2 regions of the Bradyrhizobium sp. PMVTL-01 genome follow, and region 2 is predicted to be linked to the other one. Evidence: predicted binding sites of a transcription regulator. Region 2 holds the regulator's gene; the other holds the start of a gene.
The links. Region 2 encodes LexA, which represses DNA repair genes until DNA is damaged. Its sites were predicted from a motif close to TGTTCNNNNTGTGTTCNG; they were not measured.
Positions count from the first base shown of each region.

Region 1 (7,600 bases), 3.5 Mb from region 2:
TCGGTGGTCGGAGCGTCAGCTCACACCCGCACCGGCCCCAGCGCCTCGAAATGCCCGCGCTTCTGCAAGTAGGCCAGCAGCATCAGGCTCGGGATCGCCACCAGCACGCAGATGACGAAGAACAGCGGCCACCCCGTCGTCTCCGCGACATAGCCTGCGCTCGATGACAGATACGTCCGCCCCACCGCCGCGAGCGCGGTGAGCAGCGCATATTGCGTCGCCGTGTGCAGCGGATTCTGGCACAGCGCCGAGAGATAGGCGACGAAGATCACGGTACCGATCGCGCTGGTGAAATTCTCGGCGCAGATGGCGAGCGCCAGCGCCCATTGGTTGGTGCCGACCACGGCGAGCCAGGAGAAGGACAGATTGGCGAGCGCCTGCACCACACCGCCGATCCAGAGCGATGTCGCCAGCGAATAGCGCCGCGCCACGAACCCGCCGGCGAACCCGCCGATCAGGGTTGCGGCGAGGCCCACGCCCTTGACGATCGCCGCATAGTCGTTGCGGGTGAAGCCGAGGTCGATCACGAACGGCGCCGTCATCGTGCCCGAGAAGGCGTCGGTGAACTTGAACAGCACCACGAAAGCGAGTGCCGCGAGCGCGTCCTTGCGCGTCAGGAACTCCGAGAAGGCGCCGATCGCCGCATGCAGCACGCGCGTGAACGCAGTCTCTTCTTGCGTCGCGGCCTCGGCCCGCACTGATTGTTCGGGCTCGGTCGCGACCAGCGCCGTGATCGTCCCGATCAGCACCATCGCCGCCATCACCACATAGCCCCACATCCACGCCGATGGTCGCGGGATGCCGTTGCCCTCGAAACCCGAGACGATGAACAGCGCACCCGCGGTCGAGACCAGCATGCCGATGCGATAGGCTGCGACGTAAGCCGCCATGCCGGCGGCTTGCTCGCTCTCCGGCAGGCTCTCGACGCGGAAGGCATCGACAACGATGTCCTGCGTCGAGGACGTCGTCGCTACCAGCAGCGCGCCCAGTGCAACATAGAATGGCGAGCGAGCGGGGTCGGTCATCGCCAGCAGCACGATCGCGACGATCAGCAGCAGCTGCGAGAACACCAGCCAGCCGCGCCGCCGCCCGAACGCGCGGGTGAACAGCGGCACATGCAGCGCATCCACCAGCGGCGCCCACAGGAACTTCAGCGTGTAGGGCGTGCCGACCAGCGCGAACAGCCCGATGGTCTTGAGGTCGACCCCGGCTTCGCGCATCCACACCAGCAGCGTCGATCCCGACAGCGCCAGCGGCAGGCCGGAGGAGAAGCCGAGGAACAGCACGATCAGCACCCGCGGTTGCAGGTACACGGCCAGGCTCTCCCGCCAGGAGGGCGCAGGGGCGGCAGTCGCGGCGGAGGAGGTCGCGTCGGGAGCGGTCATGGGGGGGTGTTAGCAGATTCTGGCCCTACAGGTGAGCTGTCGTCACCCGGTCGAGCCGGGCGACGACAGTGTGCCTTAAATTCACTCCCCCGCCTGGAGCTTCCTTGGAAACAGTTCCGGCGCGGCCGTCGCCACCAGCCTCGGCCCTTCCGCCGCGTCGGTCTTGCTGAAATCGAGCTCCTCGATTCTCCCTGCGCGCTTTTCGATCTTGTCGGCGGAGATCAGGATCTGGCGGACGTCCTCGTTCGCGTCGGAAAAATGCTTCTGCAGTTTGACCACGCGATCGCGCAGGCGGCCGAGATCGTCGCCGAGCTTGATCACCTCGGTCTGGATCTGGTCGGCGGCATCGCGCATGCGCGCGTCCTTCATGATCTGCTGCATCACCTGGATCGCGAGCATCAGCAGCGAGGGCGACACCAGCACCACGCGGGCGCGATAGGCCTTCTGGATCACGTCGTCGAAGCCGTCGTGAATCTCCGCGTAGACGGATTCCGACGGCACGAACATCAGCGCCATCTCCTGGGTCTCGCCGGTGACGAGGTATTTTTCGGCGATGTCGCTGACATGCTTCATCACGTCGCCGCGCAGCCGCTGCGTGGCCACGCGCCGCTCCTCGTCGGTGCGGGCATCGTGCAGCGCCGTCATGGCCTCCAGCGGGAATTTGGCGTCGATGCAGAGCGGGCGCTGGTCGGGGAGGAACACGACGCAGTCGGGCCTTTTTCCGGTCGAGAGCGTGAACTGGAACTCGTAGGAGCCCTTGGGAAGGCCGTCCTGGACGATCGCCTCCATCCGGGCCTGGCCGAAGGCGCCGCGCGACTGCTTGTTGGCGAGCACGTCGCGCAGGGTCGTCACCTGCGTGGTGAGGTCGGTGAGGTTCTTGTGCGCGTTGTCGATGATGCCGAGCCGCTCATGCAGGGCGCGCAGGCTCTCCATGGTGTTGCGGGTCGAATGTTCCATGGACTGGCCGACGCGGTGGGTCACCGAATCCAGCCGCTCGTTGACGGCCCGAGCCATCTCGGCCTGCCGGCCAGCCAGCGCCTGGGTCATGGCGTCGACCCGGCCCGAGGCCTCGCTCTGGGCGCGCAGCACCTGGGCGAGGCGTTCCTCGAGCTCGTCGGCCCGGATCGCGTGCGCCATGGCGAGTTCCGCGCCGCGCCGTCCCGAGCGTGCGATCACGACCGCGATCACAACCAGCAGGATGAGGACGAGCGCGCCGAAACCGATCAGCACATCGATGGTGCGCACCGGCAAGTCGCCGAGCATGACAATGATCTCATTCATGCCTGCTGTTCTAACCGATTCGCGGTGAGGTGCGAACGAAGGGGGAACGTCGTCGGTTAATGGTCCCTGAATTCTTATGGTTAACGAAACCTGAAGTTTTATGGTTAGCGGAGGGTTAACGGGGTTCCTCGCCGCATTGACCGCATCCGGCGCGCGGCTTAAATCGCGGCCATGGCCCTACGAGAAATCATCATCCTGCCCGACAAGCAGCTGCGCCTGGTCTCCAAGCCGATCGAGAAGGTCACCTCGGAGATCCGCAAGCTCGCCGACGACATGTTCGAGACCATGTATGACGCGCCCGGCATTGGCCTTGCGGCGATCCAGGTCGCGCAGCCGCTGCGGCTGATCACCATGGATCTCGCCAAGCGCGATGAGAACGGCGAGACCAAGCACGAGCCGCGCGTCTTCATCAATCCGGAGATCCTGGCTTCCTCGGAGGAGCTGTCGGTCTACGAGGAGGGCTGCCTGTCGATTCCCGAATATTACGAGGAGGTCGAGCGTCCCGCGAAGGTGCGCGTGCGCTTCACCGATCTCGACGGCAAGGTGCACGAGGAGGACGCCGAGGGCCTCTACGCCACCTGCATCCAGCACGAGATCGACCACCTCAACGGCGTCTTGTTCGTCGACTATCTGTCGAAGCTCAAGCGCGACCGTGTGATGAAGAAGTTCGAGAAAGCCGCCAAGCGCGCGGGCGAGTGAATTGCAGCCGATCGGTTCTGCCACATGCCCTACTCTGCTCCCTCCCCCTTGTGGGGGAGGGCAGGGGAGGGGGGCAGCCCAGCAAATGGTTTAACTGGGGCGAAGAACCGATCCGCGCTCAAATCGTGAGAGCGCGTCGTGTGGCACCCCCCTCCCTAACCCTCCCCCACAAGGGGGGAGGGAATGCACCTGGGTCCTTGTCATGCCCCTCCGCCTCATCTTCATGGGCACGCCCGATTTTTCCGTGCCGACGCTGCTCGAGCTGGTCGCGCATGGCCACGAGATCGTGGCGGTCTACACCCGTGCGCCGAAGCCCGGCGGGCGGCGCGGCCTGCAATTGCAGCCTACCCCGGTTGAAGAAGCCGCGCGAAAACTCGGTATTGCCGTGTTGACGCCGAAGACGCTGAAGACTCCGGAAGCGCTAGAGGAGTTTCGCGCTTTCGACGCCGACGCGGGCGTGGTCGTCGCCTATGGCATGATCCTGCCGCAGGCGATCCTCGATGCGCCGAAGCTCGGCTGCTACAATCTGCACGCGTCGCTGTTGCCGCGCTGGCGCGGCGCCGCCCCCGTCAATCGCGCGATCATGGCAGGCGATGCCGAGAGCGGCGTCATGGTGATGAAGATGGATGTCGGCCTCGACACCGGCGATGTCGCCATGGCCGAGCGCCTTCCGATCACCGACACCATGACCGCGCGCGACCTGCATGACCGTCTCTCGCGCCTCGGCGCCGACCTGATGGTCCGCGCCATGGCCGCGCTCGAACGCGGCGGGCTCCAGCTGAAACAGCAGAGCGAGGACGGCGTCACCTACGCCGCCAAGATCGACAAGGCCGAGGCGCGGATCGACTGGAGCAAGCCCGCGCATGCGGTGCTGCGCCACATCCACGGTCTGTCGCCGTTCCCCGGGGCCTGGGCCGAGCTCGAAAATGCACGCGTCAAGATCCTGCGCTGCGAGCTGGCGGAGGGATCGGGCGAGCCGGGAGAAGTGCTGGACGATCAGCTCACGATCGCCTGCGGTGAGGGCGCGATCCGCATTCTCGAGCTTCAGCGCGAGGGCAAGGGCCGGATGCAGGCCGCGGACTTCCTGCGCGGCGTACCTGTGAAGCCGCCGATGCGGCTGGCCTGATGCCGCGCTACAAGCTCACCATCGAATATGACGGCGCGCCGTTCTTCGGCTGGCAGGTGCAGGACACGCTGCCGTCGGTGCAGGGTGCGCTGGAAGCGGCGGTGAAGGCGATGACCGGCGCGGATCTGCGGGTGCATGGCGCTGGCCGCACCGATGCCGGCGTGCATGCGCGCGGCCAGGTCGCGCATGTCGACGTCGAGAAGCAGTTTCCGCCCGGCCGCTTTCGCGACGGGCTCAATGCGCATCTGCGTCCGCATCCGATTGGGGTGATCGAGGCCGAGATCGTGCCCGATACGTTCGAGGCGCGCTTTTCGGCAGTCAAGCGCCACTACCGCTACCGCATCGTCAACACCCGCGCCAATCTCGCGCTCGACGCCGGCCATGCCTGGCGCGTGCCGCGCAAGCTCGATGCCGAGGCCATGCACGCGGCGGCGCAGCGGCTGCTCGGCAAGCACGATTTCACCACCTTCCGCGACACCGAGTGCCAGGCCAAATCGCCGGAGAAGACGCTCGACCAGCTCGATGTGATTCGCGACGGCCGCGAGATCATCGTCATCACCTCGGCGCGCTCGTTCCTGCACAGCCAGGTGCGCTCGATGGTGGGATCGCTGGTCTGGGTGGGCGAGGGCCGCTGGACCGCGGACGATCTCTCTGCAGCCCTCGCCGCCCGCAACCGCACCGCCTGCGGCATCGTCGCGCCGCCGGACGGGCTGTATCTGATGAAGGTGGACTACGAGTGAGGCGGGTTGCGGGAGGACTATCGGACAAAAAAAAGCCGGCGCTCGCGCGCCGGCTTTTTTGATTGATGAAGGCAAGGGCCTCAGTTCAGCTTCTGCCTGACTTCGTTGATGCCCTTGGCGAGCAGGTCGTCGGCGGCCTGGCCCTTGACCGATTGCGACAGGATCGTGGAAGCGGCCTGGACGGCGGCCTCCGCGGCTGCGGCGCGGACATCGGCCAGCGCCTGGGCCTCGGCGAGCGCGATCTTGCTCTCCGCGGTCTTGGTGCGGCGGGCGACGAAATCTTCCATCTTCGCCTTGGCGTCGGCCGCGATGCGATCGGCTTCGGCCTTGGCGTTGGCGATGATGTCGGCAGCCTCGCGCTCGGCCGTGGCGCTGCGCGCCTTGTAGTCGGCGAGCACCTTGGCCGCTTCCTGCTTGAGACGCGCCGCGTCGTCGAGCTCGGCCTTGATGCGCTCAGCGCGATGATCGAGCGCGGTCATCGCCGACTTGAACACCCCGAGATAGCCGAACACGACCATCAGGATCACGAAGGCGATGGCGACCCAGGTTTCAGGATCGAAGAACATCTGTGGCTAACCCTTCAAGGACGCATCAACGGCGGCATTGACCGACGCCGCATCCGGAACGACTCCGGTGAGCTGCTGCACGATCTGGCCTGCCGCATCGGCCGCGATGCCGCGGACGTTGCTCATGGCGGTCGTGCGGGTCGAGGCGATGGTCTTCTCCGCCTCGGCGAGCTTGGCCGCCAGCTGCTCTTCCAGCACCTTGCGCTCGGCATCCGCCTGCGCATTCGCCTTGTCGCGGGATTCGCTGGCGATCGCCTGCGCGCGCGAACGCGCCGCAGCGAGCTCGCCCTCATAGGCCTTCAGCGCCGCCTCGGACTGGTCCTTCAGCTTCTGCGCTTCGGCGAGGTCACCCTCGATCTTGTTCTGGCGCGCCTCGATCGCACCGCCGACCTTCGGCAGAGCGAGCTTGGACACGATCACGTAGAGCAATACGAAGAAGATCGCGAGCGACACCAGCTGCGAAGCAAAAGTGCTGCTCTCGAACGGCGGAAAACCGCCGCCGTGATGACCGCCATCGGCTTCGGTGTGAGCGCCCGCCGCCGGACTTTTTGCCCCGCCATGACTCTCGGCCATGGAGTACTCCTGTTGCTGTCACGCGCCGCTTCGGATGAAGCGGCGCGAAAGAAGTCGTCCTTAGAAAACGAACAGCAAAAGCAGCGCGATCAGCAGCGAGAAGATGCCGAGCGCTTCGGTCACGGCGAAGCCGAAGATCAGGTTGCCGAACTGGCCCTGAGCGGCCGACGGATTGCGGACCGCTGCGGCGAGGTAGTTGCCGAAGATCACGCCCACGCCGACGCCCGCACCGCCCATGCCGATGCACGCGATGCCCGCGCCGATAAGTTTTGCTGCTGCCGGATCCATTTTAGACTCCTTGGAAGAAAGATTGAGTTGTGGGTGGAAATTCCCCGGACCGCTCAGTGTCCCGGATGAATGGCGTCGTTGAGGTAGATGCAGGTCAGGATCGCAAACACATAGGCTTGCAGGAACGCGACCAGAATCTCGAGCGCGTACAGCGCGATCGTGAGCGCCAGCGGCAGCACGCCGCCGACCCAGCCGATGGCGCCGAGCGAGAAGCCCAGCATGGCGACGAAGCCCGCGAACACCTTCAGCGCGATGTGGCCGGCCAGCATGTTGGCGAATAGGCGAATGCTGTGCGAGACCGGCCGCAGGAAGAACGACAGGATCTCGATGAACATGACCAGCGGCAGGATGTAGCCGGGGACGCCGTGAGGAACGAAAATCGAGAAGAATTTCAGGCCGTTCTTGGCGACGCCGTAGATCAGCACGGTGAAGAACACCAGCAGCGCCAGTCCGACGGTGACGATCAGGTGGCTCGACACCGTGAAGGTGTACGGGATGATGCCGACCAGGTTCGAGACGCAGATGAACATGAACAGCGAGAAGATCAGCGGGAAGAACTTCATGCCTTCCGCGCCGGCCGTCGAACGGATGGTCGAGGCGACGAACTCGTAGGAGATTTCGGCGACCGACTGCAGGCGCCCGGGAATGAGCTGCGAGCCGCTGGCGAGCATCAGGAGCGAGATGATCGCAACTGCCACCAGCATGTAGAGCGATGAATTGGTGAAGGCGATCGTCTGATTGCCGATATGGCCGATCGTGAAGAGAGGCTCGATGTTGAACTGGTGGATCGGATCGATTTTCATCGGCGCGGCATCTCTTGGTCTGCCGGGCAATGCCGGCGGGTCTCGGTCTGCCGGCCGGGCCGGCCCGTACCGGCAAGGCCGGCACGATCATTCCTCTCCTGTGCGGATCGCCTTACGAGCCACCGCGCCTGTTTTGACC
Region 1 is NZ_CP193982.1:757,481-765,080, forward strand. It holds gene ACRQ5Q_RS03550 (AmpG family muropeptide MFS transporter) at 21-1,385, opposite strand; gene ACRQ5Q_RS03555 (DNA recombination protein RmuC) at 1,467-2,666, opposite strand; gene def (peptide deformylase) at 2,838-3,365, shown strand; gene fmt (methionyl-tRNA formyltransferase) at 3,568-4,491, shown strand; gene truA (tRNA pseudouridine(38-40) synthase TruA) at 4,491-5,231, shown strand; gene ACRQ5Q_RS03575 (F0F1 ATP synthase subunit B family protein) at 5,312-5,797, opposite strand; gene ACRQ5Q_RS03580 (F0F1 ATP synthase subunit B family protein) at 5,804-6,370, opposite strand; gene ACRQ5Q_RS03585 (F0F1 ATP synthase subunit C) at 6,431-6,658, opposite strand; gene ACRQ5Q_RS03590 (F0F1 ATP synthase subunit A) at 6,712-7,461, opposite strand; gene ACRQ5Q_RS03595 (AtpZ/AtpI family protein) at 7,574-7,600, opposite strand, start outside.
Region 1: the regulator LexA is predicted to act here: its motif matches at 2,698-2,715, upstream of ACRQ5Q_RS03555 (DNA recombination protein RmuC).

Region 2 (7,600 bases):
ATCGTTTCGTGCTGCGCGTCACCGCGATGGAGGCGCAGCGCAGCGACGTCACGCTCGAGCGCGTGCGCCTGTCGGTACGCAAGGGAACGGCGCCCGAGGTCGGCAGCTTCGTGCAGCTCAAGGCGCGGCTGATGCCGCCGATCTCGCCGGTGCGCCCCGGCAGCTACGATTTCTCGCGCGACATGTTCTTCCAGGGTATCGGGGCCTCCGGTTTCGCGATGGGCACGATCACGGCCGCAGTGCCGCCGGATGCCGGCGGCTTGCGGCTGCGCTACGCCGCCTTCATGCAGGGCCTGCGCGATGCGATTGATGCGCGCATCCGCTCAACGCTCGAAGGCGACAACCGCGCGATCGCGACCGCGCTGTTGACCGGTCGGCGTGATGCGATCACAGCGCCCGTCAACGACGCGATGTTCGTCTCGGGGCTCGGCCACGTGCTGTCGATCTCGGGTTATCACATGGCCGTCGTCGCCGGCGTCGTGTTCTTCGCGGTGCGCGCGCTGCTGGCCTTGATCCCGGGACTGGCGGTCGGCTTCCCCATCAAGAAATGGTCGGCGGCCGCGGCGCTGGTTGCGGCGGCGTTTTATCTTCTGCTCTCGGGCGCGGAGGTCGCGACGCAGCGCTCGTTCTTCATGACCGCGGTGGTGCTGATCGCCGTCATGGTCGATCGCCGCGCCATCACGTTCCGCACGCTGGCCGTGGCCGCGCTCATCGTGCTCGCGGTGGCGCCGGAAGCGCTGGTGCATCCATCCTTCCAGATGTCGTTTGCGGCAACGCTCGGGCTGGTCGCGCTGGTGCAGATCGGCATGCCGAACCTGTTTGCCTCGCCCGAGCATTCCGCGACCGCGCGCATCGCGCTGTGGGGCGGCCGCGAGATCGCGATGCTGTTCCTGGCCTCGCTGATCGCGGGGCTGGCGACCACGCCCTATGCCGCCTTCCACTTCCACCGCGTCACGCCCTACGGCGTGCTCGCCAATCTCGGCGCGATGCCGGTGGTCTCGGCGCTGGTAATGCCGGCGGGATTGTTGGGGCTGCTCGCTGCTCCCTTTGGCCTCGACGGCGTGTTCTGGTGGCTGATGGGCATCGGGATCGACTGGATGGTCGTGGTGTCGCGCTGGGTGGCGGCCCTGCCGGGCGCGGTCGGGCGCATCCCGGCGTTCGGCATCGCGCCGCTGATCGTGGCCAGTCTCGGCATCATTGTCATGGGCCTCTTGCGCACGCCGTTGCGCTGGTCGGGCGGGGTCGTGCTGCTGGCTGCAATCCTCTGGGGCCTGTCGGTGCGGCCGCCGGATATCCTGATTGCCGGGGACGGCCAAAGCATCGCGGTGCGGGGCCGGGACGGACACCTGCACATGATCCGGGCGAGCAAGGATAGCTTTTTGCTGAAGGAGTGGCTGGCTGCCGACGCTGATGCACGCGATGCGGGCAGTGCCTCGCTCGCCGATGGCGTGTCGTGCGACGAGGCCGGCTGCGTGACGCCGCTTGCCGATGGTCGCCTCGTCGCGCTGGCCTTGCGCATCGATGCGCTGGCGGACGATTGCAGCCGCGCCGCGCTGGTGGTGACGGCCCGGCCGGCTGCGCCGGATTGCGCGGCGATGGTGGTCGACCGTCGGCGCCTCGCCGCGCAGGGCGCACTGGCGCTGACGCGGCGGGGCGACGGCTTTGCGGTCCAGGCGGTGAAGACTGGAGGCACAGACCGCCCGTGGGCGCCGGCCATCGCGGGCGAGGGCGATTTCGGCGCGAGCCTTGCGCCGCCAGCGGCGGCGCCCGGTAACCGGGATGCGACGCCGTCCGAGGCAGACATGCAGGCCGAGGATTGAGGGGGCGGGCTACAGATACCAGGCCAGCACGGCGTCGAGCCGGGCTGTCCCGATCACCGGCAAGGCCACCATCTGGCTCAGCCCGGACGCGCGGGCTTCAATGGCCGCGATCGAATTGTCGTGCGCGAGATCATCGTTGAGGGCGGGCATGCCGGTGGCCCAGGCGCCGCCGATGCTGCCGTCACCTCTGGCGATGGATTTGTCCGCATAGAGCGCGGCAAGGTCGGTCTGGGCGCTGCAATCGCCGGCGCGGAAGACCAGCGCTGAGCGGGTCTCGTCCGGCACCCAGATCTCGAAGCGCCGTGCGATCGGCGTCGCCTGCGCGGAGAGGAGGGTCAGCACCCAGGTCTGGTCGGCGTCGGTCCGGTAGGGCACGCCGACGCCGAGATTGATGCCAACCTGTGCGGCGTCTTTCCAGCGCAGAAAGCTCTTGGCGTTGTGCAGGTTCTTGATGATCAGTGGCAGGCCGGCTTTCCAGGTGCGTCCGGGCAGGCCGAAGCCGCGCGGAAACCTGGTGTGGCGCGAGTTGAACTCGAACATGTCGGCGGTGCCGTAGTAGCCGTCGACCAGTCCCATCTCGTGGGAGGTCTCGGGATCGTTGTGCCAGAGCTCGATCGCGCCGACATGCGCGTCGTCATCGCCGCAGAACAGCACCATCACGGCTTGCAGGAATTCGCCTGAAAACACCGGCACCGCCACGCCGCAGGTCAGGCCCGCCGCCAGCGCCTGGTCGGTCCGCCTGAAATGGGAATTGGCGAATTTGGTGAGGATCACGGGGTGGCCGGAAGCCCAGGCCTTGCCGGGAAGCCCGTCGTCACGACCGAAGCGCACCGCATACGCGTCCGGTCGGGCACCCAGAGTTCAACGACGCGAATGAAGGTCTTCATCGAACGTCCGCCTCGAGCCTTTTTGGCAGCATCGGCCATTTGCTTGCGGACCGGACGTTCAAAATTCAGGCAAGGCAGCGCAAACTTCGTGCGACGAAGAGCTGCGGCAGGTGCTCCGGCGAAGGTATTTGCGAAGATACAAACCACACCATCTCGCCGGCCACGGCCGGCGATGGCGATTTCAATCATGGCCCCGACCTGCGAGCCGGAGGCAGCTAGGTCAGCCGATCGGCAGGCGCGTGACCGTCGGCCTGTCTGCGCTGGTCTGCGGCTTGTGCTCGCGCTCGCCGAGTGGCTGGGTCACCGGCAATTGCAGTACGGTTGCGCGCTGGCCTTCGACGAGCTGAGTCACCAGCACGTATTTCCCGTCGGGGAATTCGATCGCATCGTGATGGCGATCCGGAATGTGCGGATCGATCTTGCCGAACTTGCCGACGCGCGAGTTGATGGTACGCGTCCAGATCCAGCGATTGTCGTAACGGACGTTGTCGGCGAAGGCGAGCTCCGTTCCCGGCAGCAGGCATACCGCAACCGACATGTCGGCTTCGGAGGCGAAGCCGCGCGTCGAGGTGCCGCGGAAGGTTGTCGTGACGATCGTCTCGCCGACTTCGGCAGGACGCGTCGCGACGGCGTGCAGGCTGTAGTCACACATCGGGGTGCTCCTCATTCGTAAGATAGCGACCCGCGCCTCCTGTCGAGGCGCAGGCCTCTATCAGAGTGGAAGCATACAACGGTCTGCTGGGTTGTGGGCAAATCTGCGGCTTGGGTCCGCAGGATGCCATCACAATATCTTTTTCAGATGCATGAGGAACAAAGCCCGCTCCCGTGCATTGGGCGTGCTTCTTCGTCAACGGCCAGCAGGGGCCGACCAGCCCGAATACGGCCAAGCGGGTTGCGACGGCAGTGCAACGGCGTCGCGTGCGTTGCGGAATTGCTCGCGCGTCGCCGGCGTCGTCTTGCGGACATGATGCGATCGTGCGGCGGCGGCCGGTGACACTGACGTTGCGATCAGCGCCATCGTGACAGTGCTCAAGACGATCTTGCGCATGGTTGTCTCCCCGGTTTTCGACAGGCCCGTAAAGCGATGTGTGCTTTGCGCGGCGTGCGGAGGATCTAACGCGGGGCAGGTGGCCGGATAATCTGAGCAGAACCTGAAAGACTATCCAGCCGGAGCGGACAAGCGCTCAAGCGCGTGTCGAACGATCGCGAGGTCAAATCAGTACTTCCGGTACAAGCCGATCAGCTTGCCCTGAATCTTCACCCGGTTGGGCGGCAGGATGCGGACCTCATAGGCGGCGTTGGCTGGCTCGAGCGCGATCGAGGCGCCACGGCGGCGGAAGCGCTTCAGCGTGGCTTCCTCGTCGTCGATCAGCGCCACCACGATGTCGCCGGTGTCGGCGCTCTCGTTGCGCTGGATCAGCGCCATGTCGCCGTCGAGGATACCGGCTTCCACCATCGAATCGCCCCGCACCTCGAGCGCATAATGCTCGCCGGAGCCGAGCATGTCAGGCGGTACGCTGATGGTGTGGCTGCGGGTCTGCAGCGCCTCGATCGGCGTACCAGCCGCGATGCGGCCCATGACGGGCACGGCGACAGGACGCTCACCTTCGTCCGCGGGCGGGCTGGAGGTCGTGCGCACCTTGCCGAGATTGCCCTCGATGACGCTCGGCGTGAAGCCGCGGCGGTTGCCGGCGGCCGCTTGGAGCTCGGGCAGCTTGATGACCTCGATCGCGCGGGCGCGGTTGGGCAGGCGGCGGATGAAGCCGCGCTCCTCGAGCGCGGTGATCAGGCGATGGATGCCCGATTTCGAGCGCAGGTCGAGCGCGTCCTTCATCTCGTCGAAGGAAGGTGGCACGCCGCTTTCCTTCAATCGCTCGCTGATGAACCGCAGGAGCTCGTATTGTTTGCGCGTTAACATCTCGACCAAAATCCCCCGGTTGATGTCGTTCGATTCCGAGACGCTCAGTTCAGCGATAAGCCGCTGCATGCTCGAAACAAATCATGAACGGACACTATATGTTCGATACATGTTCCGCAACTGCTTAATTTACTGTGAACGCGACAAAGTTCGCGGACCGCGTGAGATGACAGCGCTCAGGCGGGCAGCAGCAGCACCTCGCAGACCGAGCCGGCTTCGGCCTTGGGCGCGAACGGCGCGCGTACGAGAAGTGCCTGTGCCGCAGCGAGATTTGCAAGCAGTGAAGAATCCTGGTGATCGACGGGAAGGGCGATCAGCGTGCCGTCGTCGCGCCGCTCCAGGCGCGCGCGGAGATAATCCTCGCGCTGGTCGTTGGCATTGAGGTCGCGGCCGAGCACGGCGCGCTCGCGGCGATGGTGAATCATGGTGCGGCCCGACAGCGCGCGAATCAACGGCACCATGAACAGGAAAGCGCAGACGTAGGATGACACGGGATTGCCGGGCAGGCCGATGACGCGCATCGCCCCTAACCGGCCGTGCATCATCGGCTTGCCCGGCCGCATCGCGATCTTCCAGAACGACATCGCGATCCCCTCGGCCTTGAGAGCCTGCTGGACCAGATCATGGTCGCCGACCGAGGCGCCCCCGGTCGTGATCAGGATGTCGGCGCCGCTCTGGCGTGCCTCGCGGATCCCGGCGGTGGTGGCCTCCAGCGTATCGGCGGCCACACCGAGGTCGATGGTATCGGCGCCCTCCTGGCGGGCGAGCGCGTGCAGGGCATAACCGTTGGAGTAGACGATCTGGCCGGGCCCGGGCGCTACGCCCGGTATCACCAGTTCGTCTCCGGTGGCGAGGATGGCGACCTTCGGACGGCGCTGGACGGGCAAATGCGGGTGATTCATCCCGGCGGCGAGTGCGAGATCGCGCTCGGTGAGCCGGGTTCCCTTGCACAACAGCACGTCGCCCTCGGCAAAGTCGATCCCGGCGCGCCGGATGTGCCGTCCGGGAATTGCTGCTTCCTTGATCGTGATGCGCTTGCCGTCCGCGACGGTATCCTCCTGGATCACGACCGCGTCCGCTCCGGCCGGAACGACGCCGCCTGTGAAAATGCGGACCGCTTCGCCGGCGCCAACCAAGCCTGCAAACGGCCGCCCGGCCGCGACCTCGCCTATCACCGTCAGCTCAGAATCGATCGTCGCCGCGTCGGCCGCTCGCACGGCATAGCCGTCCATGGCCGACATCGCCTCCGGCGGCTGCGTGCGCCGCGCCGCGACGTCGCGGGCGAGCACGCGATGGTAGGCCTGATCGAGCGAGATCGTCTCCTCAAGCAACGGCTCCGCGCCGGCAAGCACCGCGGCAAGCGCGTCAGAAACCGGCATCAAGGCCACGGCTGAAAACTCCTGCTGGGCACGTTCGGCAAATCGGCGGCCAGAGTTCTAGCCGAGTGCGGGCCCAGAGGCAAAACACTGGAGACGCAAGAGGATTCAACCTGCGCCATCCGCTCTGTCGTGAGGATAGACGTCAAATTCGCCGCGGCATGATCCGGAAGGCGAGACAGACCGGCACGAGGACGGCCATGGCAAGCACAAGAAGAACGAGCGCCACGGCCAGCATCGGTCAACTCACTGCCGGCGCGTCGGGACTGACGTCCGGCGCTTTGGGACCCTGATCCTTGTCGGCCAGCGGATCGGCCCGAGATTTCAGGTCGGCAGCCTTGCTGATCAGCTTGGCGGAGAGGTCGGAGTCCGAGGTGGTTCTTGCGAACTCGAGCAGGAGAGAGGCTTGCTTGGTGAGGTAGGATTTGCCCAGCACGTCGATCAGTCCAATTCCAATGTAGAAGTCCCAACGGACTCAAGAGTCCGAAGGGGCGCATTCCGTTCCCGGAACTTTGTACAAAAATGCACAAAGTGATTTGGTTCCGCATTTTTAGCAAAAAGTTCCGCGGAACGCCTTGCCGGAAGGCTGATCCGCTCAAATCCCCAGCTGCCTCAGCGCGTCGCCGACGTCACGGGGCGAGGTCACGTGCACCGTGGTCAATCCACGCGCCCGCGCCCCCCGGATGTTTTCTGCGAGATCATCGAAGAAGACGATGCGGTGCGCCGGTACGCCCATTGCCGCCACGACATGGTCGAAAGCCTCCGCGTCCGGTTTGCGCAGGCCGATGCTGGACGACAGGTAGAGCTCGCGGAAATGGCCGAGCAGGCCGGCATATTCCTTCGAGAAATGGTCGACATGCGGCCGGTTGGTGTTGGAGAAGGCGTAGAGCGGCATCTGCCTGGCCGCGCGCGGCAAAAGCTCCGCGATGTCTGGCATTTCGCCGGCGAAGATCGCGTTCCAGCCTTCCAGGAACTGCGCGTCGGAAATCGCGATCCCGAGCGATGAGCGCAGCGAGGCGAAGTAGTCCTCGTCGCTGATCTTGCCGACCTCGTGCAGCCGGTAGGCTTCGCTGTCGCGCACATACCGCGCGACAATGGCTTCGGGCTTACAGCCGGCATGGCCCGCCCAGCAGGCGATCGCCCTGGAGAAATCGATATCGAGCACCACGCGCCCGAGATCGAACAGAAGTGCGTCGGCGCTGCCGGGAGAGAGCGCGGTCAACTGCATCCTTTCCTCAGTATCGATAGGGATCGTGGTCGAACAGCGGGAACGCGCTGAACACGCTCGGCGCGTTGGTCGCGGTGGCCGGATGCAGGCAGGACTTGCCGACCTCGGCGAACGAAGTAGCGCCCAAAAGGCCGAGGCAGCGCAGCACTTCGTCTTCCAGCAGCTCCAGCATCCGCGCCACGCCTGCTTCCCCGGCCGCCGCCAGGGCCCAGCATTGCAGCCGGCCGATGCCGACGAGGTCGGCGCCTGCCGCAAGCGCCTTGACGATGTCGGTGCCGCGGCAGAAGCCGCCATCGACCATGATCCTGGCGCGGCCTTTCACGACGTCGACGATCTCGGGCAGGACATGCATGGCGCCGCGGCCGTGATCG
Region 2 is NZ_CP193982.1:4,232,183-4,239,782, forward strand. It holds gene ACRQ5Q_RS20390 (ComEC/Rec2 family competence protein) at 1-1,820, shown strand, start outside; gene ACRQ5Q_RS20395 (GAF domain-containing protein) at 1,830-2,651, opposite strand; gene ACRQ5Q_RS20400 (hypothetical protein) at 2,591-2,896, opposite strand; gene ACRQ5Q_RS20405 (hypothetical protein) at 2,928-3,359, opposite strand; gene ACRQ5Q_RS20410 (hypothetical protein) at 3,555-3,755, opposite strand; gene lexA (transcriptional repressor LexA) at 3,924-4,625, opposite strand; gene ACRQ5Q_RS20420 (molybdopterin molybdotransferase MoeA) at 4,802-6,013, opposite strand; gene ACRQ5Q_RS20425 (hypothetical protein) at 6,243-6,437, opposite strand; gene ACRQ5Q_RS20430 (HAD family hydrolase) at 6,597-7,229, opposite strand; gene ACRQ5Q_RS20435 (alpha-hydroxy acid oxidase) at 7,237-7,600, opposite strand, start outside.